DNA from 4 places in the Nocardioides sp. OK12 genome. Region 3 is predicted to be linked to each of the others. Evidence: predicted binding sites of a transcription regulator. Region 3 holds the regulator's gene; each other region holds the start of a gene.
The links. Region 3 encodes LexA, which represses DNA repair genes until DNA is damaged. Its sites were predicted from a motif close to TCGAACANNTGTTCGA; they were not measured.
Positions count from the first base shown of each region.

Region 1: the regulator LexA is predicted to act here: its motif matches at 4,306-4,321, upstream of OCU29_RS11920 (HNH endonuclease signature motif containing protein).
Region 2: the regulator LexA is predicted to act here: its motif matches at 5,289-5,304, upstream of OCU29_RS14980 (HNH endonuclease signature motif containing protein).
Region 4: the regulator LexA is predicted to act here: its motif matches at 4,163-4,178, upstream of OCU29_RS14790 (HNH endonuclease signature motif containing protein).

Region 1 covers NZ_BNET01000004.1:298,984-306,008, forward strand. Annotated here, with positions in the region: gene OCU29_RS11895 (hypothetical protein) at 1-121, shown strand, start outside; gene OCU29_RS11900 (MXAN_6640 family putative metalloprotease) at 108-1,742, opposite strand; gene OCU29_RS11905 (adenylyltransferase/cytidyltransferase family protein) at 1,861-2,277, opposite strand; gene OCU29_RS11910 (DUF445 domain-containing protein) at 2,325-3,596, shown strand; gene OCU29_RS11915 (dihydrofolate reductase family protein) at 3,615-4,178, opposite strand; gene OCU29_RS11920 (HNH endonuclease signature motif containing protein) at 4,334-5,641, shown strand; gene OCU29_RS11925 (RNA-binding S4 domain-containing protein) at 5,676-5,936, shown strand; gene OCU29_RS11930 (lactate 2-monooxygenase) at 5,955-7,025, opposite strand, start outside.
Region 2 covers NZ_BNET01000005.1:365,378-372,402, reverse strand. Annotated here, with positions in the region: gene rpsA (30S ribosomal protein S1) at 1-738, shown strand, start outside; gene OCU29_RS14990 (SLC13 family permease) at 837-2,444, opposite strand; gene OCU29_RS14985 (class I adenylate-forming enzyme family protein) at 2,499-3,773, opposite strand; gene OCU29_RS14980 (HNH endonuclease signature motif containing protein) at 3,808-5,256, opposite strand; gene OCU29_RS14975 (IS110 family transposase) at 5,405-6,604, opposite strand.
Region 3 covers NZ_BNET01000002.1:538,577-545,601, reverse strand. Annotated here, with positions in the region: gene OCU29_RS06770 (vitamin B12-dependent ribonucleotide reductase) at 1-282, opposite strand, end outside; gene nrdR (transcriptional regulator NrdR) at 473-952, opposite strand; gene OCU29_RS06760 (hypothetical protein) at 1,321-1,725, shown strand; gene OCU29_RS06755 (methyltransferase domain-containing protein) at 1,649-2,476, opposite strand; gene OCU29_RS06750 (LysM peptidoglycan-binding domain-containing protein) at 2,662-3,033, opposite strand; gene lexA (transcriptional repressor LexA) at 3,369-4,103, shown strand; gene OCU29_RS06740 (alkaline phosphatase) at 4,205-5,956, shown strand; gene OCU29_RS06735 (alkaline phosphatase family protein) at 5,956-7,025, shown strand, end outside.
Region 4 covers NZ_BNET01000005.1:317,292-324,316, forward strand. Annotated here, with positions in the region: gene OCU29_RS14765 (SDR family oxidoreductase) at 1-820, shown strand, start outside; gene OCU29_RS14770 (sulfurtransferase) at 836-1,672, opposite strand; gene OCU29_RS14775 (thymidine kinase) at 1,720-2,391, shown strand; gene OCU29_RS14780 (fructose bisphosphate aldolase) at 2,448-3,335, shown strand; gene OCU29_RS14785 (SRPBCC family protein) at 3,343-3,774, opposite strand; gene OCU29_RS14790 (HNH endonuclease signature motif containing protein) at 4,192-5,757, shown strand; gene OCU29_RS14795 (GNAT family N-acetyltransferase) at 5,824-6,462, opposite strand; gene OCU29_RS14800 (hypothetical protein) at 6,459-6,989, opposite strand.

The sequences.
Region 1 (7,025 bases), on a different contig from region 3:
CCAGCCCGTGAGCCAGGGCGCGGTCGCCGTGGTGGGGCTCGTTGGCGAGCTGGCCGACGGGCCGCTCGAGGGGCTGCGACGCTCCGAGGCCCCTCAGGGCTGCCTGCTCACTTGTCCTTGAACGCCTTGGCGGTCACCTGGAACGGCGCGGCGTCGTGGTCGGCGATGCCGGCGCACGAGTAGGCCTGGTCCTCCCAGCAGTCGAAGCTGGTCGAGGTGTTGACCAGCGAGACCGTCACCGCGTCGACGCGCCGCGCGGAGAACGGCACGCTCAGCCGGGCGCGGCCCTTGCGGTTGAACCCCAGGAGGCGCTCGTCCCAGGCGCCCGTCTTGTTCTGCACCAGCACCGCGGCCATCGGCTTGGTCGCCGCCGCCGGCCCGTCGAGGGTCAGGCGCAGGGTCCAGGCCTTGTCCTTGAGCTCGGCGGCCGGGGTGACGTCGACGTTCTGCGCCGACATGTGGTCGACCGTCGTGGCCTGCGACTTCCTCGTCGCGTCCTTCGACAGCTTGAGGTTGGCGATGCGGGCCGCGCTCGGCCAGCTGGCGCCCTCGGGGTAGAAGGCCGCGGGGTTGTTGTTGACCGCCGCGAAGCGGGCGTAGTTGCGGGAGAACCCGCCCTTGCCGGCCAGCACCTTGGTCAGCGCCCTGGTCGAGTAGTCGCGCCCGGCGGCCTTGAACTGCCCGGCCTGCTTCCACACGCTGCGGACGATGACGCCGCCGTACTTCTGGGTCAGGAACTCCCACCACGCCCAGTTGCCGTAGTGGCGCCCGAAGGTGGTGCTGAAGATGTCGAGCGGCTCGTCAGGGACGCGCACCTGGCCGACCGGGAGGTACTGGCGGTTGTCGTTGACGTCGTCGGCGAAGCGCTCCTCGACCCAGGTCGCCGTCGACTCCAGCAGCCAGCGGTCCTCGCGGTAGTCGTAGTTGAACTGGATCGCGTGGAAGAACTCGTGCGCGGCGGTGACGCGCAGGGTGTCGAGCGGCTTGCGGCCGTACTCGGCCTTGGCGAAGTCGTCGTCGAGCACGCAGTAGCCGTTGGCGAGCCGCTTGTTGCCCTTGACCAGGTACTCGGGGGCGCAGTAGCCGTAGAGGCGCTGCCCGCTGAGCTCCTTGAGGTAGACGTCGAACTTGCCGTTGCCGCCGTTCTTGCCCTGGGGCAGGCTGCGGTCGCTGACCGGCTTGCGGTAGCCCAGGGTGCCGGTCTCGAAGTCCCAGACCTTGTTCATCACCTGGAGGGTCTTGCGGACCCACTTCTGGGAGTCGGGCCGGTCGGCGCCCTTGGTGACGTAGTGGACGCACACGTTGCCGCTGCACAGCTTCTTCGACCGGCTGTGGTAGCCCTGGCCGACCGGGTCGTCGCCGCCGTCGGTGGGTCGGGCCAGCAGGGCCTCACCCTCGCGCCGCTGCTCGGCGCCGAGCTGCGGCAGCGCGACGCGCAGGTCGCGCAGCGCCATCGTCGCCTCGTTGCCCTCGCCGACGGGCTGCCCCGGCCCGCGGGACTGCGCGCCGTCGCTGAGCCCGAGCGCGGTGCGCGCCGCGGCGAGGGCCTCGTCGGGGTCGGTGCCCGCCCCGGCCGGGGCGGAGGAGAGCCGGGCGCCGGAGGACTGGGCGCCGACGGACTGGGTGCCGGCGGACTGGGTGCCGAGGGCGGCGGCGCCCGGCGTGCTGCCCAGGGCCAGCGTCGCAGCGAGGGTCACCAGCGTCGCGGAGAGGAGGAGCGGGGTGGCGGGTCTGCGACGCATGAGGTTCCTAGCAACTGGGCCGACGAGCTGTCTGGACCAGGGTGCCCGGTGACGGCGGGTCGCGCACGCGGGACGCGCCGGTCGGGCGGGGCCGGTGTGGCCGCTGTGGCCCGGGGGCTCAGCCGGTGGCGGAGATCTTCTCGATCAGTGCGGTCGTGGAGATGGCGGGCGTGCGCGGGAGGTAGACGACGTCGCAGACGTCGCGGAACTCGTCGAAGCGGCCCTCCCAGTCGTCGCCCATCACCAGCACGTCGGCGCCGTGCTCGAGGATGTAGTCGCGCTTGAGCTCGAGGCTCTCCTCGAGGAAGACGGCGTGCACGGGCTTGAGCGCGGCCACGATCGCCATCCGCTCGCCCTCGCTGAAGACGGGCTCGCGGCCCTTCTTGCGCATGTTCAGCTCGTCGGCGGAGACCCCCACCACGAGCCGGTCGCCGAGGGCGGCGGCGCGCTCGATGACGCGCAGGTGCCCGACGTGGAAGACGTCGAAGGTCCCGAAGGTGATCACGGTGCGGGCCGCGGAGGAGGGTGCCGACATGCCGCGAAGTCTCGCACCAGACGCCCGTGCGCGAGAATCTGACCCTGATGAGCACCCAGACCGCGGCCGCCGCCCCCCGCACCGACACCACGCAGGACGACGTACGCCGTCGTGGCCTGCGCCGCATGCGCAGCGTCGCCCTGGGACTCCTGGTCCTGGCCGCGGTGGTCTACGCCCTGACCCGCGAGGCCGACGGCTTCTGGGGCTTCGTCAACGCCGGCGCGGAGGCGTCGATGGTGGGCGCCATCGCCGACTGGTTCGCGGTGACCGCGCTGTTCCGCCACCCGCTGGGGCTGCCGATCCCGCACACCGCGCTGATCCCGCGCCGCAAGGACGACCTGGGGCGCGGGCTGCAGGAGTTCGTCGGCGAGAACTTCCTGCAGGAGGACGTGGTGCGCGAGCGCGTCGGCGCCGCCCAGGTCGCGGCGCGGGTCGGCGCCTGGCTCTCCCAGCCCGAGCACTCGCGGCGGGTGGTCGACGAGACGGCCGAGGTGGTCGCGGCCGCGCTGGGCAAGGTCAGCGACGAGCACGTGCGCAGCCTGGTCGAGGACGCGCTGGTGCCGCGGTTCCGCGAGGAGCCGATCTCGCCGCTGCTGGGCAACCTGCTGTCCGAGGCGATGCGCGACGACCTGCACCACGGGGTGATCGACCTGGTCCTCGACGAGCTGCACGGGTGGCTGGTCGACAACCCCGACACCGTCGCCGACGTGCTGGGCGAGCGGGCGCCGTGGTGGGCGCCGCAGAGCGTCAACGAGCGGGTCACCTCGCGCATCCACCTCGAGCTGGTGCGCTGGGTCGCCGACATCCGCGACGACCCGCGCCACCGGGCCCGTGCCGCCCTCGACTCGATGCTGCGCCAGCTGGCCCACGACCTGTGCGAGGACCCGGCCACCCGCGAGCGCACCGAGGCCCTCAAGCACCGTCTCCTCGACCAGCCGCAGGTCATCGCCACCGCCATCGCGCTGTGGGACGCCCTGCGCCGGGCACTCACCGACTCCCTGGCCGACCCCCGTGGTGCGGTGCGCACCCGGTTGCAGACCGAGGTCGACCGGTTCGCCCACCGCCTGGTCACCGAGCCCGGGCTGCGCGAGAGCCTCGACTCCGCGGCCGCGGACGCTGCCGTCTTCGTGGTCGAGCGGTACGGCGACGAGGTCACCACCGTCATCACCCACACCATCGAGCGCTGGGACGGTCGCGAGGCCGCCGAGCGCATCGAGCTGCACGTGGGCCGCGACCTGCAGTTCATCCGGATCAACGGCACCATCGTCGGCGGCCTGGTCGGCGTGCTGATCCACACCCTCGACGTGCTGCTGCCCTGACCGAGGCGCAGTGGCCGGTCAGTGACCGGCCTCGTAGTGGGAGAGGGTCACGCCGCCCGGAAAGGTCCTCGCCGCCACGAGACGCAGGTGGACCCGGGAGTCCAACGGGGTGAAGAACGGTGTGCCGCTGCCGACCAGCACCGGGTGCGTGAGCACCTGGTACTCGTCGACCAGGCCGGCGCGCATCGCCGCCCCCGCGAGGCCGGCGCCGCCGATCTCCATCGGGCCGCCGTCCTCGGCCTTCAGGCGAGCGATCTCGGAGACGGCGTCGCCGGTGCACAGCCGCGCGTTGCCGCTGACCTCGGAAAGGGTCGAGGAGAACACCACCTTCGGCGTCCTCTGCCAGATGCGGGCGAACTCGGCCTCCACGGGTGACACGTCCGGTTGCCGGTCGGCGGTCGGCCAGTGCGCGCTCATCACCTCCCACAGCCTGCGGCCGTACAGCGAGGCACTGATGTCGCGGGCCCGGTCGTTGAACCACTGGTGCAGCTCGGGGCCGGGCACGCCCCAGCCGATGTCGCCGTCGCGCGTCGCGACGTAGCCGTCCAGGGTCGTGTTCATCGAGTAGATCAGTCGTCGCACGGTGCCAGGCTCCCGTCAGTGGTGTCGTCCTCGAGGAGAACGACCACGCCGGTGATCGAGAATCATCTCGACCGTCCCCGATCGCGTGAGACATGACAGTCCACAGATCTGCTTCCGCCCCTATGCATCGAACGTGCGTTCGAGTAAATCGGGGCATGACCTCCGCTCCCACCGCCACCGATCTCGCCTGTGGCGAGGCCGAGCTGGTCGAGGCGCTGCGGGCGGCGGAGGAGCAGAAGTGCCGGCTCGACGCGCTGCAGGTGGAGCTGACGGCTCGTCTCGACGAGGTCGTACGCCGCCGGCACGCCGCGGCCGGTCTGTCCGTCGACCGGCAGGGTGTCGGGGTGGCCTCGCAGGTCGGGCTGGCGCGGCGCGAGTCGCCGAACCGGGGTGCCCGCCACCTCGGGTTGGCGAAGGTCCTGGTGGCCGAGATGCCGCACACGCTGGCCGCGATGCGCGCGGGCTGGTGCGGCGAGTGGCGTGCGACCCTGCTGGCCCGCGAGACCGCGTGCCTGTCGCTGGAGGACCGGCGCCGGGTCGACGCGGAGCTGATGGCTGACCCCGAGACCACTGACGGCTGGGGCGACAAGCGGCTGGTGGCCGCGGCCCGGGCCCGCGCCTACGAGCTCGACCCGCACGCGGCCCTGAAGCGCTCCCGCAAGGCCGAGGGCGAGCGGTACGTGTCCCTGCGACCGGCACCGGACACGATGACCTGGCTGACCGCGCTGCTCCCGGTCGCCCAGGGGGTCGCTGCGTACGCCGCGCTCACCCGCGCCGCCGACTCCGCCCGCGCCGACGGTGACGAGCGCTCCCGCGGGCAGGTCATGGCCGACACCCTGGTCGCCTCCGTGCTCACCCGGTCCGCCGAGTCGGCGCCAGTTCCCGCGGTCCCGGTGGCGGTGAACCTGACGGTCTCCGACGCCACGCTCCTCGGTGGTGGCCACGAACCGGGGTGGGTGGCCGGCTACGGGCCGGTGCCGGCCGGGTTCGCCCGCGAGCTGGTCGCCACCGCGATCGCCGACGCGCAGGCGACCCTGCGCAGGCTCTACACCACCAGCGCAGGGGCGCTCGTGGCGATGGACTCCAGGGGCCGCACCTTCCCCGCCAGCCTGGGACTCTTCATCGACCTGCGCGACCAGTCGTGCCGCACCCCGTGGTGCGACGCACCCATCCGCCACCACGACCACGTCGTCCCCGACCACGCCGGCGGCCCCACCAGCGCCACCAACGGACAAGGCCTCTGCGAGGCCTGCAACCAGGCCAAGGAGGCCCCCGGCTTCACCGCCACCACCGAGGGCAGCACCGTCGTCACGACCACCCCCACCGGACACCAGGTCCGCTCGAGGGCACCCGACCTCCCACCCGGCGACCCACCAGTCACAGCAGCACCAACGCGACCACGGGTCGACGTCGTCCACCCCCGCCTGCAGATCGTCCTCGACGACTACACGCCCGCCGCCTGACCCCGGGCCGGCACGCGGGTGGTTCACTGGGGGAGTGCCTGAACCCGTGGAGCCCTTCGACGTCCCCGTCCGCGAGGAGTCGGTCATCCGCCTCGGCCAGTTCCTCAAGCTCGCCAACCTGATCGAGTCGGGGTCGCAGGCCAAGGAGGTCGTGGCCTCGGGGGAGGTGCTCGTCAACGGCGAGGTCGAGACCCGCCGCGGGCGCCAGCTCGCGATGGGCGACGTGGTGCGGCTGGGCCCGCAGGCGGCGCGCGTCGCCGACGAGGCTTCGTACGACGACGGGCTGCCCTGGTAGGAGCCGCGCCGGCAGGGCTCAGCCGCGGACCAGCGCGTCCGGGCCCAGGTCGCGGTGGCTGGCGTAGCCGGCGTTGGCCAGCGTCAGGTCGAGCTCGGCCAGCAGGCAGCGCAGCACGTGCTCGACGCCGGGCTGTCCGCCCAGCGCGAGGCCGTAGAGGTAGGGACGGCCCAGCAGGACCGCCTCGGCGCCCAGCGCCAGCGCCTTGAGGACGTCGGGCCCCGAGCGCACGCCGGAGTCGAAGAGCACGCAGAGGTCGTCGCCGACGGCCTCGGCGATCGCGGGCAGCACGTCGAGCGAGGCGACCGCCCCGTCGACCTGGCGGCCGCCGTGGTTGGAGACCACGACGCCCTCGACGCCGTGGTCGCGGGCCAGGCGGGCGTCGTCGACGTGCTGGATGCCCTTGAGCACGATCGGCCCGGGCCAGCGCTCGCGCAGCCACGGCAGCTGGTCCCAGGTCAGGCCAGGGTTGGGGAAGACGCCGGCGAAGGCGATGCCGGCGCCGGTGGGGTCCTCGTCGGCCGGCTTCTCGAGCCGCGCGTTGAAGACGGGGTCGGAGGTGTAGGAGGCGATGCCCTGGTTGGCCAGGAACGGCAGGTAGCCCCGGTCGAGGTCCTGCGGGCGCCAGCCCAGCATCGTGGTGTCGAGGGTGACGACCAGGTGCGTGTAGCCCGAGGCCTGCGCCCGGGACAGGAAGCTCTCGCACAGCTCGGGGTCGGAGGGCCAGTAGAGCTGGTACCACCGGGCGCCGTCGCCGGAGGCCTCGGCGACCTGCTCGATGGAGTGGTCGGCCTGCGTGGACTGCACGAACGGCAGCCCCAGGGCGGCCGCGGCCCGGGCGCTGGCCAGCTCGCCGTCGGGGTGGGCGAGGGTCTGCACGCCCACCGGGCCGAGCAGGACCGGGGCGGCCATCGGGGTGCCCAGCACCTCGGTGGACAGGTCGCGGGTGGCGTGGTCGCGCAGCATCCGCGGCACGATCCGCCAGCGCTCGAAGGCCGCGACGTTGGCGCGGGCCGTCGAGCCCCCACCCGCGCTCGGCACGATGTAGCCGAGCGGGGCGGGGTCGAGCACCTGGGCCGCAGCGGTCTC
Region 2 (7,025 bases), on a different contig from region 3:
CACCCCTCCGAGGTCGTGGCCGTGGGCGACGAGGTCACCGTCGAGGTCCTCGACGTCGACATGGACCGCGAGCGGGTCTCGCTGTCGCTCAAGGCGACGCAGGAGGACCCCTGGCAGCACTTCGCCCGCACCCACCAGATCGGTCAGATCGTGCCCGGCAAGGTCACCAAGCTGGTGCCCTTCGGCTCGTTCGTCCGCGTCGAGGAGGGCATCGAGGGCCTGGTGCACATCTCCGAGCTGGCCGAGCGCCACGTGGAGATCCCCGAGCAGGTCGTCCAGGTCAACGACGACGTCATGGTCAAGATCATCGACATCGACCTCGAGCGTCGCCGCATCTCGCTGTCGCTGAAGCAGGCCAACGAGACCGCTGCCGCCTCGGACGTCGAGGAGTTCGACCCGACGCTCTACGGCATGACCGCCACGTACGACGAGCAGGGCAACTACGTCTACCCCGAGGGCTTCGACCCCGAGACCGGCGAGTGGCTCGAGGGCTTCGACGAGCAGCGTGGTGTCTGGGAGGAGCAGTACGCCAAGGCGCACGCTCGCTGGGAGGCCCACGTCAAGCAGCAGGCCGAGGCCAAGGTGGCCGAGGTCGAGGCCGGCGAGGCCACCTCGTACTCCAGCGGTGGCCACGACGAGGTCGAGGGCGACGAGTCCGCCGACACCGGCTCCGGCTCGCTGGCTTCCGACGAGGCGCTGCAGGCGCTGCGCGAGAAGCTCACCGGCGGCGGCAACTGATCTGCTGATCACCAGCAGGTCGGCGTCACGCTGACACAGCACCACGAGGGCCCGGTCACCGTCAGGTGGCCGGGCCCTCGTGCGTCTGCGGGGTGCGGCTACAGCACCAGGTCGAGCGCGAACGGGCCGATCGCCACGGTGAACAGCGTGATCAGCACGACGCCGAGCACGTTGAGCACCGCGCCACCGCGGGCCATGTCGGCGATCCGCACCGCGCCGGTGCCGAAGACGATGGCATTGGGCGGCGTGCCCACCGGCAGCATGAAGGCGCAGGTGGCGGCGAGCGCGGCGGGGATCAGCAGGGTCACGGGGTCGACACCCAGGCCGGCGGCCACGCCGCCGAGCACCGGGATGAAGGTCGCGGCGGTGGCGGTGTTGCTGGTGACCTCGGTCAGCAGCAGCACCAGCGACACCACCGCGGCCAGCAGCAGCACGATCGGCAGTGCGCCCAGGGCGCCGACCTGCTCGCCGAACCAGGCGTCCAGCCCGGTCGCGGCGACGGCACCGGCCAGGCTCAGGCCGCCGCCGAAGAGCAGCAGCACGCCCCAGGGCAGGCCCTTCTCGGCGTCGTGCCACTCCAGCGTCATCCGGCCCCGGTCGTCGCCGGGGATGAGGAACATGACCAGGCCGGCGGTGATCGCGATGGCCGTGTCGTCGAAGCCGTCGAGCCAGGGCGCCCGCTCGCCGAGGTCGCCGATGCTGGCCAGCACGCCCGGCACCACCCAGAGGAAGGCGGCGCTCGCGAAGACGGCCAGCACCACCTTCTCGCCCCGGCTGGCCGGGCCGAGGTCGGCGATCTGGGAGTCGATGAGCTCGCGACCGCCGGGGATGGAGTCGAGGCGGAAGCGGAAGATCACCCGGGTGACGAGCAGCCAGGCGATCGCCAGGAAGACCACGACGAGGGGCAGGCCGAGCATCATCCACTCGGCGAAGCCGATGTCGCGGCCGAGCTCGCTGGAGAGGTAGCCGGCCACGATCGCGTTGGGCGGCGAGCCGAGCAGGGTGCCGAGCCCGCCGATGGAGGCGGCCCATGCGACCGAGAGCAGCAGGGCCACGCCGAAGAGCCGCACGTCGGGGTCCTCGATGACCTCGCGCATGGTCTCGCGCCCGCCGAGACGTTCGGTCAGCTCGGCCTCGTCGGTGCGCTGGTCGCTGCCGGAGCTGTTCTCGACGACCAGGGCGAGCACCGAGAGCGCGATCGGCAGCATCATCAGCGTGGTCGCGGTGTTGGAGACCCACATCGAGAGGAACGCGGTGGCGATCATCATCCCGAGGACGATCCGGCGGGGGTGGGTGCCGACCCGGCGCAGCGTGAGCAGCGCGATGCGCCGGTGCAGGTCCCACTTCTGCATGGCGATGGCGATCAGGAAGCCGCCGAGGAAGAGGAAGACGATGGGGTCGGCGTACGGCGCCGTCGCGTCGGGTACGGCCAGGTCGTCGGTGAGCGCCGGCAGCAGCGCGATCGGCAGCAGCGCCGTGGCCGCCAGCGGGATGGCCTCGGTCATCCACCAGGTCGCCATCAGCGCCCCCACGGCGGCGACCACGCGACCGTCCTGCGAGAGCTCGGCGCTGCCGAGGGCGACGTAGACCGCTGCGGCGAGGACGACCCCCAGCACCCGCACCCCCCAGGTGTGCTGGGCCGATCGACTCGGACCGGCTGCGTCGGGGTCCTTGCGGGTCGAGGTGTCCTGGTCGGTGCTGCTCATGGTGCCTCCCGAGAGTGGTCAGCCCACCTCACACCCGGGTAAAGGGCCGCAGGCTCACCCCTGGTGGTGAGGCGCCAGCGCGTCGCGCCGGACCTTGCCGGTGGCGGTGCGCGGCAGGTCGGGCACTGTCGCCCAGGTCTTGGGCCGCTTGGGCGGGGCCAGCCGTTCACGGGCCCAGGCGTCGAGCTCGTCGGGGGTGGCGGTGCCGACGACGGCGGCGCAGACGCGGTGCCCCCAGTCGGCGTCGGGGACGCCGTACACCGCGACGTCCTCGACGGCGGGGTGCTCGCGCAGGGCGTGCTCGACCTCGAGGGGGTAGACGTTGACCCCGCCGGTGATGATCAGGTCGGTGCGCCGGCCGTCGAGGTAGAGGTAGCCGTCGGCGTCCATCCGCCCGACGTCACCGACGCTGAACGCGGGTCCGGCGGCTCCCTCGCGCCAGGCGGCGGCGGTCTTGTCGGGCGCACCCAGGTACTCGAACCGGGCATGGGGCGGCACGGTGCACCAGATGGTCCCGTCGTCGTCGAGGTGCAGGGTGCGGCCGGGCCGGGCCCGGCCGACGGTGCCGCGGCGCCCGAGCCACTCCTCGCTGCGACAGGCGGTGAACTGGCCCTCGGTGGAGCCGTAGAACTCCCAGGTGCTGCCGGGCGGGAAGGTCTCGAGCAGGCGCTGCTTGGTCGCGACGGGGCAGGGGGCGCCGGCGTGCGCGACCAGGCGGAAGTTGCTCAGGTCGGGGGTGCCGGCCTGGTCCCAGTGCGCGAAGAGGCGTTGGAGGTGGGTGGGCACGCAGAAGGTCGTGGTCGGCCGTTCGGTGCGGATCGTGTCGGTGACCGTCGCCGGGTCGAAGGGGCCGGGCAGCACCACCCGGCCACCGGCGAGCACCGTCCCCATCGCGAAGCGCAGGGGAGCGGAGTGGTAGAGCGGGCTGAGGACCATGTGCACGTCGTCGGGGCGGAAGCCCCACAGGTCGCGCTCCTCCTCGACCAGCGCTGCGGCGTCGGCGGGGGAGAGCAGCCCGCTGCTGACGCCCTTGGGTGTGCCGGTGGTGCCGCTGGTCACGTGCACCGGCCGCGCCCGGGGGCGCCAGCTGCTCATCGGTCCCTCGGGGCGCACCTGGTCGAGCAGCGCGACCAGGTCGTCCTCGTCGTCCACGACCAGCGTGGGCTCGAGTCCGGCCAGGATCCGCTCACGCTCGTACGACGTCAGCCGCGGGTCGAGCGGCACCGGCAGCACCCCGCGGGCCAGCAGCGCCATCACCGACTCGAGCAGCAGCATCGAGCCGGGCACCAGCAGGGCGACGCGGGAGCCCTCGGGCAGGGGGGTGGGCATGCGTCGATCGTAGGCGGGCGCGCCGGGGGTCGGGTCAGCCGCGGTTGGTGCGGCGTGCCTTCAGCTCCCAGCCTCGGAGTGGGTGCAGGCGCAGGTGCCACCGGGGGTCGTGGGCTCGGTGGTGGTGCCAGGAGCAGAGGGGGATGCCGTTGTCGAGGTCGGTGTCGCCGTGGGGTTTCCAGGGGACGATGTGGTGGATCTCGGTCCAGGCGAAGGGTCTCTCGCAGGTGCCGATGGCGCAGGTGTCGTGCACGAGCGCGAGTGCTTTTCGTTGGTGGTGGGTGTGGAGCCGTTTGGTGCGGCCGAGGTCGAGCGGCACTGACTGGGAGTTGAGGACGGCGGGGACGAGGCCGGCTTCGCAGGCGAGTCGTCGGAGGTCGCCGGCCGCGGTGCGGACCCCGGTGTCGAGCTTGGCGGTGCCGCTCTCATCCGGTCCGCGCCAGTCGGGCCAGTTGCTGGGGTCGAGGTCACCGGTGGCGGCGAGGTCGCGGGTGAGGTCTTCTGCGGTCATCGTCACGAGGAGGGTGAGGGCGTTGGCGCCGTTCCAGCCGTCGGTGGGCAGGTGCTCGATGAGCTCGCACAGCGCGTTGCCGTGCACCTCCCAGCCGGACAGGCCGTGGTCGGGGCCGGTGGGGGCGGACTCGTCGTACCCGGACATCGACTCGCCGTCGGGGCCGGTGCGCGTCTTGTTGAGGCGACGCGGTGCCGAGAGGGTCTCCAGGGCGGTGCGGAGCAGGGAGCCGTGGAGCTCGGGGATGGTGAACTTTCCGGAGTAGGTGCCGTCGCCGTTGTCGTGCAGCGCCAGGTAGGTCTCGTGCTTGGCTCGCCTGGACTCGCGCCCGAGCATGATCGCTTCGTGCTTGTCGGCGAGGTCGCGGTCGACGATGTCGAGCATCCGCCGCGCGGCCTGGCGCAGCCTCTTGGGGTTCATCGGTCGACCGGTCCTGGTGCCGACACCGGTGGCTTTGTTGACCAGCACTTCCTCGGCGGCGGCGAGCTGCTCGGGCGTGGTCTCCAGGGGTGCCTGCTCGGCTGCGGCGACGATGACGCGGACCTGACGGGTCGTGATCGCCCCGGTCGCGTACGCCGCACGGGCGTGGTGGTACTTGCTGCGGAGCAGCTCCGCGACCCGCGCCCCACCAGCGAGCACCTCCCGCGACTGACCGGTCAGGGCGGCGGCCCACGCGTCGGTGCCGGTGGCGGCCTCGGCATCGGCGACCTGGCGTCGCTCGGCCTCACCGAGCACCTCACCCAGCAGCGCAGACGCCTCCGCCTCGAGCGCGGACAGTGCCTGGACCAGCACGGCGAGGTCCTCGACCGGCTGCCGACGCAGATCCCCGTCGCGAGCAGCCGCCATCGCAGCACGAGCGGCCGCAACGGCCTGGGCGACAGGACCCGACTCAGGGGCGGGAGCAAGGCTGGCGGGCACCCCGGCACCCGGGCCGGGGGCTCGGTCGCTGGTGGGGTGCTGGAGCAGCCTCATGCCCATCATTCTCCCACGCGGAGACCGAATTGTCGAACACTTGTTCGATCCTGTGGATCAGGTAGTGGACCGCTCGCGAGGTGGGGGAGTCGGACTCGGGGACAAGCACCCGCCTCTAGAAGGCTTCCGCTCATGGCACCCCTCTGTGTCAAGAGGCGGTCTGGAGTGGGGCTCTAGGGTGGGGTGTGGCGGGTCCGGGAAGTGACTTGTCCGAAGAGCCGGTGTGGGGATGTGAGCCGGTCGCGCTGGAGTCAGAGTCGTGTCCTCGTTGTCCTCCCGGGCCCGTCCTCGCGCTCGTGGCGGTGGTGGTGCGGACGGTGTCGTTGAGCATGGTGCGGAAGACGATGTCGGAGAGGCGGCGCTTGACGCAGCGCATGGCTTCCATGGGTGCTTTGCCGTCGGTCTTCTTGCGTTCGTAGTAGTCGCGGCCGGTGCTGGGGTTGCGTAGCTGGACGCGGGCCATGGTGTGCAGGACGCGGTTGATCTGGCGGTTGCCGGTGCGTGAGTGGCGGTGTCGGACCTGGTCGCCGGAGGAGGCGTCGATGGGGGCGGTGCCGTTCCAGGAGGCGAAGCGAGCCTTGTTGGGGAACCGGGTGATGTCGCCGACCTCGACCAGGAGTCTGGCGGCGCCGGTGGGGCCGATGCCGTGCAGGTCCAGCAGGCTGGTGCCGGTGGCCTTGACGAGCTCGGTGAGCTCCTTGTCCGCGGCCTTCCGGCGGGCGTAGATGCGCTCGAGGTCGGTGATGAGCTCGGCTGCGACGCGGCGGCGGGTCTTGTTGACGGTGTCGCGGGGACGGATCTTGGCCAGCAGTGCTTTGGCCTGGGCGGCGGAGAGGTCGCGCTTGGCGCCGCCGGGGATGAGCTCGAGCAGCAGCTGGTGCAGCTGGCAGGTCTTGCGGGTGTGCTCTTCGCCCAGGCTGCGGCGTCGGTCGACCAGGAGTCGCAGGACCTCGAGCTGCTCGTTGGTGGCCACCGGTCGCAGGCCGCTCATCCGGGTGCCGACCAGGGCCACGGAGTGCGCGTCGGTGGCGTCGGTCTTGCGACCCTGGCCTGTGGCAAAGACCCGTGCTCGCGCGGAGAGCTTGGGTGGGACGTCGATGACCTGCTCGCCTTCGGCCAGGAGCCGCACGGCGATGTGTTTGCCGATACCGGAGCAGCCCTCGATGGCCCAGACCCGGTCGGTCCACTGGCCGGCGTAGCGGCGCATGTCGGCGTAGCCGTCCTGGCCGGTGCTGAAGCGGCCGCGTCCCAGAATGGTCTCGTCGCTGCCCATCACCTCGATGGTGGCCGATCGCTTGTGCGGGTCCATCCCGATCACGACCCGGGCAGGTGTTGTTGATGTGCTCACGCCTTTCCTCCGATGCTTTCGAACCTGTGTGGTTGTCGAGCCGGGAGGGCAACGCTGCTTCGAGCTGGGCACACCCCTCTTGAGCCTCTCCTGGCCCTGGCGACGCCCGAGCCGCGCAAGCCAAATGAGAGCCACACGACGAGCGTGGGCAGCCGATGAGAGAGCGACGACCCGGGCGCATGGACCGAGCCTCGCCAGGCACCGGTCCTACGTCAATGGAACAAGCAGCCGATGAGCGGACCCCGGTTCGCTAGGGCGCGGCACCCTTCTACAGGGAAGGTACGGTGCCGCTCATGTGGGACCGGCCAGATCAGCAGTTGATGAAGGTGGTCGTACAGGTGAACCTGTTCGTCTTCCTGCCCCTACTCTTCATGCTCTTCTTCAAGACTTGGTGGTCGGTCGCGGTAGTCGCATTCTTCTG
Region 3 (7,025 bases):
GAGGCTGCGCTCGCGGGCGTCGGTGCCGACCGCGCCGCGGAAGTACTTGGTGGTGACGATGGTCGAGGCGTTGACCGACCAGGTGGCGGGGAACTCCACGCCGCGCTGCTCGAAGACGGTGGCGCCGGTCTTCCAGTTGGTCTGGACGACGTCGCGGCTCTCCCAGGTCAGCTCGTCGTAGGGGTGCACCCCCTCGGTGCTGAAGACGCGCTCCATCGTCAGGCCCTTGCCCTGGCCCTTGGTCGCTGCGTCGGCTCCTGCGCCGCTCACCGTCTCGGTCATGCCGTGCTCCTCTGTGTCCCGGTCTAAGGGGTGCTGGTTGGTGCGGTCTGCTGCTGGGGGGTGCTGTGTCGGCGCCCGTCCCGATGGTCGCTGCGACCACCGACATCGGACGTGACACCGGGTGATGCGGTGAGGGAAGAGGTGGTGCGCCCGGCAGGCAGCTTCCCCACTACCTGCCGGGCGGTCTGTGTCAGCCCGTGGGCTGGGGCTCGGTGTCGAGCGTCAGGCGCTCGGCGCGGAGCATGGCGATCTCGTCCTCGAAGTCGGCCGCGGAGGCGAACTGGCGGTAGACGCTGGCGAAGCGCAGGTAGGCCACCTCGTCGAGCTCGCGCAGCGGGCCCAGGATGGCCAGGCCGACCTCGTGGGCCGGCAGCTCGGCGGCTCCCGCGCCGCGCAGGGTGTCCTCGACGACCTGGCCCAGGCAGGCCAGCTGGTCCTCGGTGACCGGTCGGCCCTTGCACGCCTTGCGCACGCCGGCCACGGCCTTCTCGCGCACGAAGGGCTCGCTGGCCCCCGAGCGCTTCACGACGCTCAGCTGCATCTGCTCGACGGTGGTGAACCGCTTCGAGCAGGCCGAGCAGGTACGCCGGCGGCGGATCGAGCCGCCGTCCTCGGAGACCCGCGAGTCGAGGACCCGGGTGTCGGTGGCACGGCAGAACGGGCAGTGCATCGGGTCCTCCTCTCGGGCGCGCCGCGCAGCCCCCGCGAGGGCTGCTGGGTGTGGATATCGTTGCTCTCCCTGTGGAGAACAACCGGTCACCTGTGCACCATCCCGCATCCATCTGTGAACTAGATGTGGATAACTACAGCGGTGTAACTACTAGATGTAGTGGAACCGTACGCCCGGGACCACGAGCCGCGCAAGCCGTCCCGAAAATTTCCTGCGACCCAGATCACACTCGATGCATCGCTGCAGGTCAGCGCACCGGGACCGCCCCGAAGGGGTGGCGCCGAGCGGCGCCGGAGGGGCTGCCGGATGCCGGCACCGGTATCGACACCCGGTCGCCGGGGCTGGGTGCGGTCGGACACAATGACGCTGTGAGCGGCGAGGCGGGCGGCCAGGTGGACGAGCAGGTGGCCGGCGCGCCGACTCCGGCTCCCGCCACCGCCGGCAAGCGGGCCGGTTCGCGCCGTGCGGCCCGCCCGGAGCGCTCGTTCCAGCCGCGGCTGCTCGGCCTGGCCCTGGCCGTCACCGCCGCGGTGGTCGCCTGGGGGTACCTGGTCTACGCCGCGATCGACTTTGGCACCCAGGCCCGCGGTGGGGAGTCGGCCGCCTGGTTCTTCCTGGCCCTCGCCTCCGTCGGGGCCGTGGCCTGCCTCTTCGTGGGCCTGATGCTCGTCGCGCGCCTGGGCCGGGCGCTCGGCCTCACCCGCGACCCCGCGGCCCCGGCTCCCCCACCGGGCGGGCGGCGACGAGCTGCCACAGCGCCCCGAGAGAGATGAACGGCTCCCGGTCGCACAGCGCGAGCTCGAGGCGCTCCAGCACCGCGTAGAAGTCGGGGTCGACCTTGAGGCCGTCGTCGGCGACGTAGTCGTTGGCGACCCGGGCGGCGTAGCGGCCCACCACCTCGAGCCCGGCCGCCACCAGCTGCTCCTCGACCTCGTCGCGGGCCACCGCCCGCGCGGTCGTGGTGAAGGTGGCCGACTCCATGTCGTCGCGGCCGAGCTCGTCGAGCGCCGCCTCCGGCCCTTCGCGCACCAGCCGCCCGATCACCCGCGCCGCGGGGTTCGGCGCCATCACCGAGACCCGGCCGCCCGGCCGCGCCGCCTGCGCCAGACGTCGTACGTCGGCCGCGCCGGTCTCGGCCGGGCGGTAGTGCAGCACGTTGTGGCACAGCACCAGGTCGAACCCGCCGCCGGCCCCGCTCAGGTCGTCGATCGAGCCCTCGAGGGTCACCACCCGCTCCCCCACCCGCGCGGACTCGGCGCGGCGGCGGGCCTCGGCGAGCCAGGAGGGCGCCGGGTCGAGGACCGTGACGTGGTGGCCGGCGACGGCCAGGCCCAGGGCGTCGCGGCCGTCGCCCCCGCCGACGTCGAGGACCCGCAGCGCCCGCGGCTGCCCGAGGTCGGCCTCCAGCGCCTCGACCTGGCGGCGCAGCGTCTCGCGCACCACCGCGAACCGCAGGCGGCCCCAGGGCGCCTCGCACCACGCCTGCCGCTGGGCCAGCCTGCTCTCGAAGACGTCGTCGCTCACCACGACAGCCTCCCGCACCGGACGCGGAAGACAGGGCCCGACACAGCGCGAGGGGCGGGCCCACTGCGGGCCCGCCCCTCGTCTTTCCCCTGGTTTCGCCGGCCGGGGTCGAGGCGACCGACGAAATCTGTGGGCGGCCGCAGGGGCCGCCGTGCCCGGACCGCAGCGCGGTCGCGGGCCGTTCCTCAGCCGGCCGGGACGACCAGGCGCTGGCCGGTGACCACCAGGCCACCGTCGAGGGAGTTCAGCTGCTGGATGCGCTCGATGACCTCGCGCACGTCGCCGGACTCGGCGCGCTCGGCGGCGATGGCCCACAGCGTGTCGCCGACGCCGACGGTGATCGTCTCGGTCGCCGGGGCGGTGCCGCTCTCGCTGGTGGCAACGGAGACGCCGGCCAGCACGACGCCCACCAGGGCGACGAGCAGCAGGCCCGCGGCCAGCACAGCGAGCCGGCCGCGGCGGGTCAGCCGCAGCGAGCCCGGCGTCGTACGGCGGGTGGCGCGGACGGCGCCGAGGCGGATCGGGGCCGGGGCGGCGGTGAGGGTCATGGTGCTCATCGGGACCTCCTGGGGAAGGGGGTGGTCGTCGTCGTGCTCGGTCAGGGAGATGTCTACGGACAGCCACCGACAGTCCCGGTCGAGATCCTGCTTCGACCAGGTGTTCGATCGAACACATGAGCGAGACTAGATCAGGTGTTCGAGCCGCGCAAGGGGTGCAGCGAACAATTGTTCGAGATCCCCGACGTCACTCCGGAGCAGCCCGTCGCCGCCTCCACGAGCGCGACACGCCCTTCGAACAGATGTTTGAAGTCGGGCCCGCGCGGCGATAGCGTGGGTCCACGACCCATCCGAGCGGACTCCCCGGCTCGGGCCTCGCGCACGAAAGGCACACGATGGCCACCAAGAACAGCGGCCCCCGCAAGCGCGGGGTCGCGGAGCTGCCCGACGGCCCTCCCGACGCGACCGGCCTGACGCCGCGCCAGATCAAGGTCCTCGCGTGCATCAAGGAGGCCATCGAGACCCGCGGCTACCCGCCGAGCATGCGCGAGATCGGCCAGGCCGTCGGCCTGACCAGCACCTCCAGCGTCTCCCACCAGCTCAAGGTGCTCGAGGAGAAGGGCTTCCTCAAGCGCGACCCCCACCGCCCGCGCGCCCTCGAGGTCTTCCTGCCCGAGCTGATGGCGCGCCGCAAGGCGATCTCCTCGGCCGACGACAGCTCGGTCGACGAGACCGACATCGGCAACACCATGCCGCAGGCCTCCTACGTGCCGGTCGTGGGCCGGATCGCCGCCGGTGGCCCGATCCTGGCCGAGGAGCGGGTCGAGGCCGTCTTCCCGCTGCCCCAGCAGCTGGTCGGCGACGGCCAGCTCTTCCTGCTCGAGGTCTCCGGCGACTCGATGATCGACGCCGCGATCTGCGACGGCGACTACGTGGTGATCCGCCAGGAGCAGACCGCCAGCAACGGCCAGATCGTCGCCGCCCTGATCGGCGAGGAGGCCACCGTCAAGACCTTCCAGCGCAAGGACGGCAAGGTCTGGCTGCTGCCCCACAACGACGCCTACGAGCCGATCGACGGCACCCACGCCTCGATCCTCGGGGTCGTCACCGCGGTGCTGCGCAGCCTCTGAGGCCCCGCACCCGCCCGTCGGGAGACCGAACCGACGGTGAACAGACGGTGCTCACACCGCCGTCCACGTCACGTGGACGGCGGTGTGTCGTTGGATGAGGCGTGACCCCACCACTGACCCCCACCACCGCCGCTGACGCCGTGCGCCCCGCCGACGCCGAGCGGGCCCGCCTCGCCGCCCTCGGACGCCGTACGGTCCTGGCCGCCAGTGCCGTCGGGGCCGGCGGCGCCGCCATCACCGGCGCCGGCGTGCTCGCGAGCCCGCACGCGGTCGCTGCGAAGGCCCGCCACGACGTCTTCGCCCACGGCGTGGCCTCCGGCGACCCGCTGCCGCGCGCGGTGCTGATCTGGACCCGGGTCACCCCCACCAGGGCCGCCACCCCCGGCTCGGGCAAGGGCCCGCGGGTGGGCGTGCGCTGGGAGGTCGCCACCGACCGCCGCTTCCGCAACGTCGTGCGCCGTGGCCGCTTCGTCACCAGCGCCGCGCGCGACCACACCGTCAAGCTCGACGTGACGGGCCTGCAGCCCGAGACCGTCTACCACTACCGCTTCACCGCGCGCGGCCAGCGCAGCCCGGTCGGCACCACCCGCACCGCCCCGGCCAAGCGCGCCACGCCCGACAACCTGCGCTTCGGCGTGGTGTCCTGCGCCAACCTGCAGGCCGGCTGGTTCAGCGCCTACCGGCTGCTCGCCGAGCGCGACGACCTGCACGCGGTGCTGCACCTGGGCGACTACCTCTACGAGTACGCACCCGGCCAGTACGGCATGGGCCAGGACAACGTCGACATCCGCCCGCACGACCCCGCGCGCGAGATGGTCTCGCTCTCCGACTACCGCCGCCGGCACGCGCAGTACAAGACCGACCCCGACCTGCAGGCCCTGCACGCCCGGTACGCCTGGATCGTGACCTGGGACGACCACGAGGTCACCAACGACCAGTGGAGGAAGAACGCCGAGAACCACGACGACTCCGAGGGCGACTACCTCAAGCGGCGCGCCCGCGCCCACCGCGCGTACGACGAGTGGATGCCGGTGCGTATGGACGGCACCGCCTCGCTGGGCGACGGCGCCCGGCTCTACCGCCGCCTGCGCTTCGGCGACCTGGCCGAGGTCAGCATGCTCGACCTGCGCACCTACCGGTCCCAGCAGGTCGCGACCCCGCTGGTGGACGCCGAGGTCAACGACCCGGCGCGCTCGATCACCGGCAACCGGCAGATGGAGTGGCTCAAGGACTCCCTGACCCGCGGCAACCACGCCCCGCAGTGGAAGGTCGTCGGCAACCCGGTGATGATCGCCCCGGTCACCTTCGCCGATCTGCCCAACGAGCTCGTCGACCCGGTCAACGACGTCACCGGGCTGCTGCCCCAGGACGGCTCGCCGTACAACGTCGACCAGTGGGACGGCTACACCGCCGACCGCCGCGAGGTCTTCCGCCACATCGACGACCACCAGGTCAAGGACGTGGTCTTCGTGACCGGCGACATCCACTCGGGGTGGGCCTGCGACCTGCCGATGGACACCTCGCTCTACCCGCTGCTCGGCGACTCGGTGGGCGTGGAGTTCGTGTGCTCCTCGGTGACCTCCAACAACCTCAAGGACATCACCGGCCAGCCGGCGCTGACGCCGCTGGTGGAGACCGCGATCAAGGCCAACAACCGCCACATCAAGTACCTGAACTTCGACGACCACGGCTTCTCGGTGCTCGACATCACCGCCGAGCGCACCCAGATGGACTGGTACGTCATCGGGGCCCGCGACGACCAGCAGACCACCGCCACCCACGACGCGTCGTTCCGCACCCTGGCCGGCACCGGCACGGTGCAGCGCGTGAGCACCCCCGTAGGAGACCGCTGATGTGCGACCCGACGAGCGGCCACTGCGACGCGGCCGGCCCCGCCCCCTTCGCCCGCGGCCTCGGTGAGATCCGCGCCGGTCGGCGCACGGTCCTGACCGCGGCGGCCTCGGGCCTGGCGTTCTCGACCGTGGCCGGGCTCGAGCCGGCGGCGCTCGCGGCGCGGGCCTCGACCCGCAAGCGGGCCTACGTGCTGGTCGTCGACGGCTGCCGGCCCGAGGAGATCGACAGCGGGCTGACGCCGAACCTGCTCGCGCTGCGCGAGGGCGGGGTGCACCACCCGCGGGCCACCTCGATGCCGGTGATGGAGACCATCCCCAACCACACGATGATGATGACCGGGGTGCGCCCCGACCGCAGCGGCGTGCCGGCCAACGCGGTCTACGACCGGGCGCTGGGCGAGATCCGCACCCTCGACCAGCCCTCCGACCTGCGCTTCCCCACCGTCATCGAGCGGCTCAACAGGCGCGGGTTGACCACCGGCACGGTGCTGAGCAAGGAGTACCTCTACGGGATCTTCGGCGAGCGGGCCACGCACCGCTGGGAGCCGTTCCCGATCGTCCCGATCTCGGGGCACGCCCCCGACGACTTCACGATGCGCGCCACCCTCGACATGATCGGCGAGCTCGACCCCCACCTGGTCTTCGTCAACCTCGGCGACGTCGACCGGCTCGGACACACCGACCTCACCGGGCCCACCACGCTCGAGGCCGCGCGCAAGCTGGCGCTGGTCAACACCGACCGGCTCGTCGGCGACTTCGTGGCCGAGCTGAAGAGCTCGGGGCGCTGGGAGCACTCGATCGTCATCGTGCTGGCCGACCACTCGATGGACTGGTCCTACCCCGACCGGATCGTCTCGCTGCAGGGACCGCTCTCGGAGGACCCGTTCCTGGCCGACCGGTTCGTGATCGCCGACAACGGCGGCGCCGACCTGGTCTACTTCACCGGCCCGCGCTCCGAGCGCGACAAGGCCGTGCGCCGCATCCGCCGCATCGCCTCCGACGTGCCCGGGGTGCTGAAGGCCTGGGACCGCCGCGCCGACTGGCTGCGCCTGGGCCCCGAGTCCGGCGA
Region 4 (7,025 bases), on a different contig from region 3:
CGGCATCGGCCAGGTCACCGCCCACAAGGTCGCCCAAGCCGGCGGCGTGCCGGTGCTGGTCGCGCGCGGCAAGGACAAGCTCGAGGAGGTGCGCGCCATGATCGAGGTGCGCGGCGGGCAGGCGCTGGTCTACCCGTGCGACCTCTCCGACCTCGAGGCGATCGACCGGCTGTGCGAGCAGCTGGCGAGCGAGCTGCCCTCGGTCGACTACGTGGTCAACAACGCGGGCCGCTCGATCCGTCGCTCGCTGCGCCTGTCCCACGACCGCTTCCACGACTTCGAGCGCACCATGCAGCTCAACTACTTCGGCGCGATCCGCCTGGTGATGGGCCTGCTGCCGACCATGCAGGAGCAGAAGCGCGGGCACGTGGTCAACGTCAGCTCGATCGGCGTCCAGACCAACCCGCCGCGGTTCTCGGCGTACGTCGCCTCGAAGTCGGCGCTCGACTCGTGGAGCAACGTGGTGGCCTCCGAGCTCGTCGGCGACGGCATCACCTTCACCGGCATCCACATGCCGCTGGTGCGCACCCCGATGATCGCGCCGACCAAGATCTACGACAAGTTCCCCACGATCTCACCGGCGCAGGCGGCCGACCTGGTGGTCGAGGCGATGGTCGGGCGGCCCCACGAGATCAACACGCTGCTGGGCAACGCCGGCGCGGTGATGCACACGCTGGCGCCCAAGCTGACCTTCCGGCTGCTCAACATGGCCTACCACGTCTTCCCCGACTCGGCCGCGGCCAAGGGCGAGGGCTCGGGCGGGACCCGCGAGAGCGAGCAGATCATGCTGGCCAAGATCTTCAAGGGCGTGCACTGGTAGGCACCCCTCGCCGGGTCAGCCCCGCTCGACGGGCCGCTGCGGGTCGGCGCTCCACTCGCTCCACGAGCCGGGGTAGAGCGCCGCACGGATGCCGGCCAGCTCCATGGCCAGCACGTCGTGGCAGGCGGTGACGCCCGAGCCGCAGTACGCCGCGACGTCGGCGCCGGGCGCGACGCCCTCGGCAGCGTACAGCGCACGCAGCGTGGTGGCGTCTCGGAAGGTCCCGGCCGAGGTCAGGTTGGTCGTCGTCGGCACGTTGACCGCGCCGGGCACGTGGCCCGCGACCGGGTCCATCGGCTCGACGTCGCCGCGGTAGCGCTCGGGGGCGCGGGCGTCGACCAGCACGTCGACGTCGAGGACGTCGTCGAGAGCCACCACGGGCATCTGCCCGGGTCGCGCTGTGAAGCCGCCGGGCGCGGGGTCGACCGGACCGGTCTCCACCGGGCCGCCGGCGGCGAGCCACGCGGCCCAGCCGCCGTCGAGGACCCGCACGTTGCGGTGGCCGTGGTGGCGCAGCAGCCACCAGGCCCGGCTCGCGGCGAGCCCCGACCAGTCGTCGTACACGACCACGGGCCGGCCGTCGTCGACGCCGAGGCGGCGCATCGCGGCCTCGAAGGCCTCGGTGGTCGGCAGCGGGTGCCGCCCGCCGCCGTCGGGGGTGGTCGCGGGCGGCGCGGCCAGGTCGGTGTCGAGGTCGACGTACGCCGCCCCGGGCAGGTGGCCCTCGGCGTGCTGGCCGGGCCCGGCGGGGCCACCGAGGCGGTAGCGGACGTCGAGGAGCGTCACGACGGGCGCGTGCGGGTCGTCGAGGAGGCCGCGGAGCACGGGGGCGCTGATGAGAGGACTGCTCATGGCGCCCATCGTGCCGCACGGGTCGGCTCGTGAGAGGATCGCGCCCCGTGGCCGAACTGCACTTCTTCACCGGGACCATGGACTCGGGCAAGAGCACCCTGGCGCTCCAGACGAACCACAACCACGCCGCCCGCGGGCGGCAGGGGCGGATCTTCGTCACCCGCGACCGGGCCGGCCAGGGTCGCATCTCCAGCCGGCTCGGGCTGACCCACGAGGCGCTCGAGGTCGACGCCGACTTCGACTTCTGGCGCCACGTCGTCGACAGCCTCACCCAGGGCACCCGCATCGACTACGTGATCTGCGACGAGGCCCAGTTCTACACCCGCGACCAGGTCGACCAGCTGGCCAAGATCGTCGACGAGCTGCAGATCGACGTCTTCGCCTTCGGCATCCTCACCGACTTCCGCACCCAGTTGTTCCCGGGCTCCGGGCGCCTGGTCGAGCTCGCGGACCGGATGAACGTGCTGCAGGTCGAGGCGCTGTGCTGGTGCGGCAAGCGCGCCACCCACAACGCACGCACCGAGAACGGCGTGATGGTCACCGACGGCGAGGTGATCGTCGTCGGCGACGTCGAGGCCGCCGAGACCCCCACGCCCACCTCGGACGCCGACGCCGACGTGGCCTACGAGGTGCTCTGCCGCCAGCACCACCGCCGCCGGCTCACCGCCGCGCGCGCCAAGGCGGTCTCGCTGGCGCCCGAGCCGCTGCCCTTCGGCTGAGCCGTCCGGGACCAACGTCCCTCCCGCCCGGCGTGCCGGCGGGTGAGGGTGGGCAGATGGACCCCGAGATGCTCGCCCGTGTCAGGACCGGCAGCGGCTTCGTCGCCGCGCTCGACCAGAGCGGCGGCAGCACGCCGAAGGCGCTGCGGCTCTACGGCCTCGACGAGACGGCGTACGACGACGAGGCGACGATGTTCGACCTCGTGCACCGGATGCGCACCCGGATCATCACCAGCCCGGTCTTCGGCGGCGACCGCGTCCTGGCCACCATCCTCTTCGAGCAGACGATGGACCGCGAGATCGAGGGTCGCGGCTCGGCGGAGTACCTGTGGCAGGAGAAGCAGGTGGTGCCGTTCCTCAAGATCGACAAGGGGCTCGAGGACGAGGCGCACGGGGCCAGGCTGATGCGGCCCATGCCGGGCCTCGACGAGGTTCTGGAGCGGGCCAAGGGGCACGGCGTCTTCGGCACCAAGATGCGCTCGGTGGTGCTGACCGACGACGCGGCGGGGGTCGAGGCGGTGGTGGCCCAGCAGCTCGCGGTCGCCCGGCAGGTCCTGGCCGCGGGGCTGGTGCCCATCATCGAGCCGGAGGTCGACATCGCGAGCCCGCGCAAGGCCGCCACCGACGAGCTGGTCGACGCGACCCTGCTCGAGCACCTCGACGGCCTCGACGAGGGCCAGGACGTGGTGCTGAAGCCGACCCTGCCCGACCAGGACGGGCTGCACACCCGCCTGCTCGAGCACCCCCGTGTCCTGCGGGTGGCCGCCCTGTCCGGCGGCTACACCCGCGACGAGGCGGTCGCCCGCCTCGCCCGGAACCCCGGGGTCATCGCCAGCTTCTCGCGCGCGCTCACCGAGGGGCTGACCGCGCAGATGGACGACGCCGAGTTCGACGCCGCCCTCGACGCCTCGATCGCGGCGATCGCCGAGGCGTCCTCCACCTGAGCGTCGCTCACAGCTTGCTGAGGTGCTCCTCCATGCTGGCGGCGACCTTGTCGGCCAGCAACTTGAGACCTGCAGGCATCAGGGGCTCGGCCAGCTTGGCGGCACCCTGCGGGTCGAACTCGGCGTGGTAGGTCACCGACGTGCGCCCGTTCCGTTCCTCGAAGGTGATCGTGTCGAGCAGCTGGATCGACCCCGCGTCGCCCTTGAGCTGGAAGGTGTGCGGCGCCTCGTGCTGGGTGACGGTGTAGTCGACCTCCTGCTCGGAGCCGAGGAACTTCGAGACGTTGTGGTACGTCGTCCCGACTCCCCCGTCGCCGCTGGTCCGCTCCGTGCTCACCGACGGCGGGTCCCACTCCTCGCTGTTGCGGAAGTCGCTGAGGTAGTCCCAGACCTTCTGGATCGGCTGGTCGACGGTGACGGTGCGCTCGACTGACGGCACGGTGTGCTCCCTTGGCTTCGTCGTGGTTGCTGTCCACCTTCTCGATACCCACCCAGCCCCGCCCCACGTCCACCCCCGCGGGTGACCACCTCCCCGGTCTCCCGCCGACCCGGCGCCACTTCCCCCGGCGTACGCCGCGCCCGTTGGTCGAGCAGCAAGGAGCGCCAGCGACGCGCGTCGCCGAGACCCCGCAACCGCCGCGCCGACGCCAGCCCCCCTCGACGTACGCCGCTCCCGTTGGTCGAGCAGCAAGGAGCGCCAGCGACGCGCGTCGTCGAGACCCCGCGACCACCGAACCGACATCTCCCCACCGCAGGTCGTGGGGGTGCGCCCAGGGCCTCCACGACGACCCGTCATGGCCTTCCACAGACTCCGACAGACCCTTGACTCGAACGCACGTTCGACTAGAATAGGGGCATGACCCTTCAGGAGCTCGAGCGCTGCGACACCGCCGACGCGGTCCTCGCCCACGCCCGCTCCCAGCGTGCGGCCCGCGACGCCGCCGAGGTCGCGATGTACGAAGCGACCTGCACGTACGCAGCCATGCACACCACCTTCGACCCCACCCACGCCGCGGTCCTGCCCGGCACCGACATGCCCGTTGCCATCGCCGGGCCCGGCGCGCCGAGGGTCTCGGAGTTCGCGATCATCGAGTACGGCACCGCCCTCGGGATGTCCGCCGACGCAGCCGTGCGCTACGTCGCCCACGTCGTCGAGACCCGCTACCGACTCCCCCGCCTCCACACCGCGGTGGTCACCGGCCGAGTACCGGTCTGGCGCGCCCGCCGCATCGCCGAGGCCACCCTCGGCCTCCCAATCGAGGCCGCCGCCTGGGTCGACCACCACCTCGCCGGCGTCGCCCACACCTGCTCCTACGCCGTCCTGGGACGCCTCGTCGAAGAAGCGCTGTGCCGCTTCGACCCCGAAACCGCAGAAGACAAACGAGCCATCGCCGCCGAGGACCGCAAGCTCGACATCCACCTCGACACCGCCACCACCGGCGGGCAGTGCATCGACGGAGTGGTCGACGTGATCGGCTGCCTCGACCTCGCCGACGCCCTCGACCTCGACAACGCCGTCACCCGCGAAGCCCGCAACCTGGCGCTGGCCGGCTCCGACCAGCCCCTCGACGTCCGCCGCAGCATGGCCCTCGGCATCCTCGCCCGCACCCAGACCACCCTCGACCTCACCAGCACCAGCAACCCCAGCGACGACGAGGCCGGCGAGCCTGCGCCGCGGGTGCCGGCACGCCAAGTCGTCCTCAACGTCCACCTCACCGACACCGCCCTGGCCGGCATCGACCCCACCACCCTCAGGTCCAACAACCTCTCCGCCGGGCTCCACCTCGCCCGCATCGAGGAGACCCGCAGCTTCGTCGGCGTCGACCAGGTCTGCGAATGGCTCCGCGTCCCCGGCACCCACGTCACCTACCGCACCATCACCGGCGGCGGCTCAGACCCCGAGGCCTACGAACACCCCTTCCGCCAGATCAACCGCCGCGCCAACCGCCACACCGACCGCCAAACCCGCAGCCAGGTCACCGCCGACGACATCCGCGGCTTCGCCAGCAACCCCGACCTCCGACCCCACCCCCGCCGCCCGATCGACCTGACCGAAGAACTCACCACCGACGGCTACACCCCCAGCGAGCGGCTCGCCGAGCAGACCCGGCAACGCCACCCCCGCTGCGTCTTCCCCCACTGCACCCGCCGCGCCCGACGCCGCCGCCCCGACGAACCCCACGCCGACCTCGACCACATCAGCACCTACGACCCCGGCGGCCCACCCGGCCAGACCACCACCTCGAACCTCGCGACCCTCTGCCGACGCCACCACCGCGCCAAGACCCACACGACCTGGACCTACCGACCCACCCCCACCGGGTTCCTCTGGACCAGCCCGCACCGCTACCAGTACCTCGTCGAACCACAGCGCACCACCGACCTCGGCCAAGCACCCAGACCACCCACCCGGCCCGTGTGAACCAGCCGACTCGCCACACCCCCGCCGCAGCACCACCGCGACGGGGGCACCGGCACGTCCGGAGAGTCAGCCGAAGTACGACCGGCAGGCGTCCAGGCCGCGTACCTCGACCGGCTCGGGCGCCCCGGCCCAGCGCTCGCGGGTCAGCCGGAGCCGGTCGGACAGGAGGGCCTCGTCGCCCCGCACACCCCAGGAGACGCCGTCGGGCTCGTAGCCGAGCCGGCGCGAGACCCCCTGCGAGGCGTGGTTGTCGGGGAAGACCTCGCTGGTCGCCGAGCGCGCGCCGAGGTGGTCGAAGGCCAGGCTCAGCACGCCCGCCCGGGCCCGGGTGCCGATGCCCCGGCCGTGGTGAGCGAGCCCCAGCCAGGAGAAGGTGCTGACCTCGCCGAGGACGGCGAGGTCGCGGGCGCGCAGGGTGATCGACCCGACCGGCTCGCCGTCGACGAAGACAGCAAGGCCGAGCCTCCAGTCGTACGGCTCCCACGAGGCGAGGGCGGACCAGTGCTCGCGCAGCACGAACCGGGCGCGGGCCTCGGGGCCACCCTCGGTCCACGGGGTCAGGAAGGGCCGCTCGTCCGGTCGGTGGACGCCGTCGCCCGCCAGGCGGGCCAGGGCGGCGACCTCCTCGTCGCGAGGCAACCGCAGGCTCAGGTCGCCGACCGTCACCTCGAGGCCGAAGAGCGGCCACACGTGGGCGAGGCTCACTGCCCCACGCGGCTGTTCGTCACCCAGAGCGCGCCCTCGACGGGCACGGGGCCCCGGTCGTCGTAGGCGCTGGCGAGCACGGCGTCGATGGTGAGGCTGACCCCCGGCTCGTCGCCGCAGCCGAGCGTCTCGAAGCGCAGCGTGCCCTCGGAGCCGTCCAGGGTGCTGGTGGCCCGGTTGGCGCGCTGCGGAGCCGGCGGGTTGGCGCTGGGTGCAGGCACCAGCACCGAGACCTGGAAGGCCTCCCCGCCGGACCCCAGGCGGTAGTCGCGACCGGGCTCCACGCGGCTCGGGTCGACCGAGACCTCGAGCACGGCGGAGTCCACGGTGCCACCTTCGTGGGAGACCTCCCCCGATGTGACCAGCAGCCGCTCACCGTCGGCACGGCAGGTGACCTCGGCGAGACCGAGCATGAACTCCGAGCTGTCCTCGGCGGTCACCACCACCGTGTTGGACCACAGCCTCTCGGGCGGCTCGTCCGCGACCCCGCACCCCACGGGCCCGGCGAGACCCGCGACGCCCACCACGACGAGACCGGTCCAGCGCCGCCCGCGACCACCTGC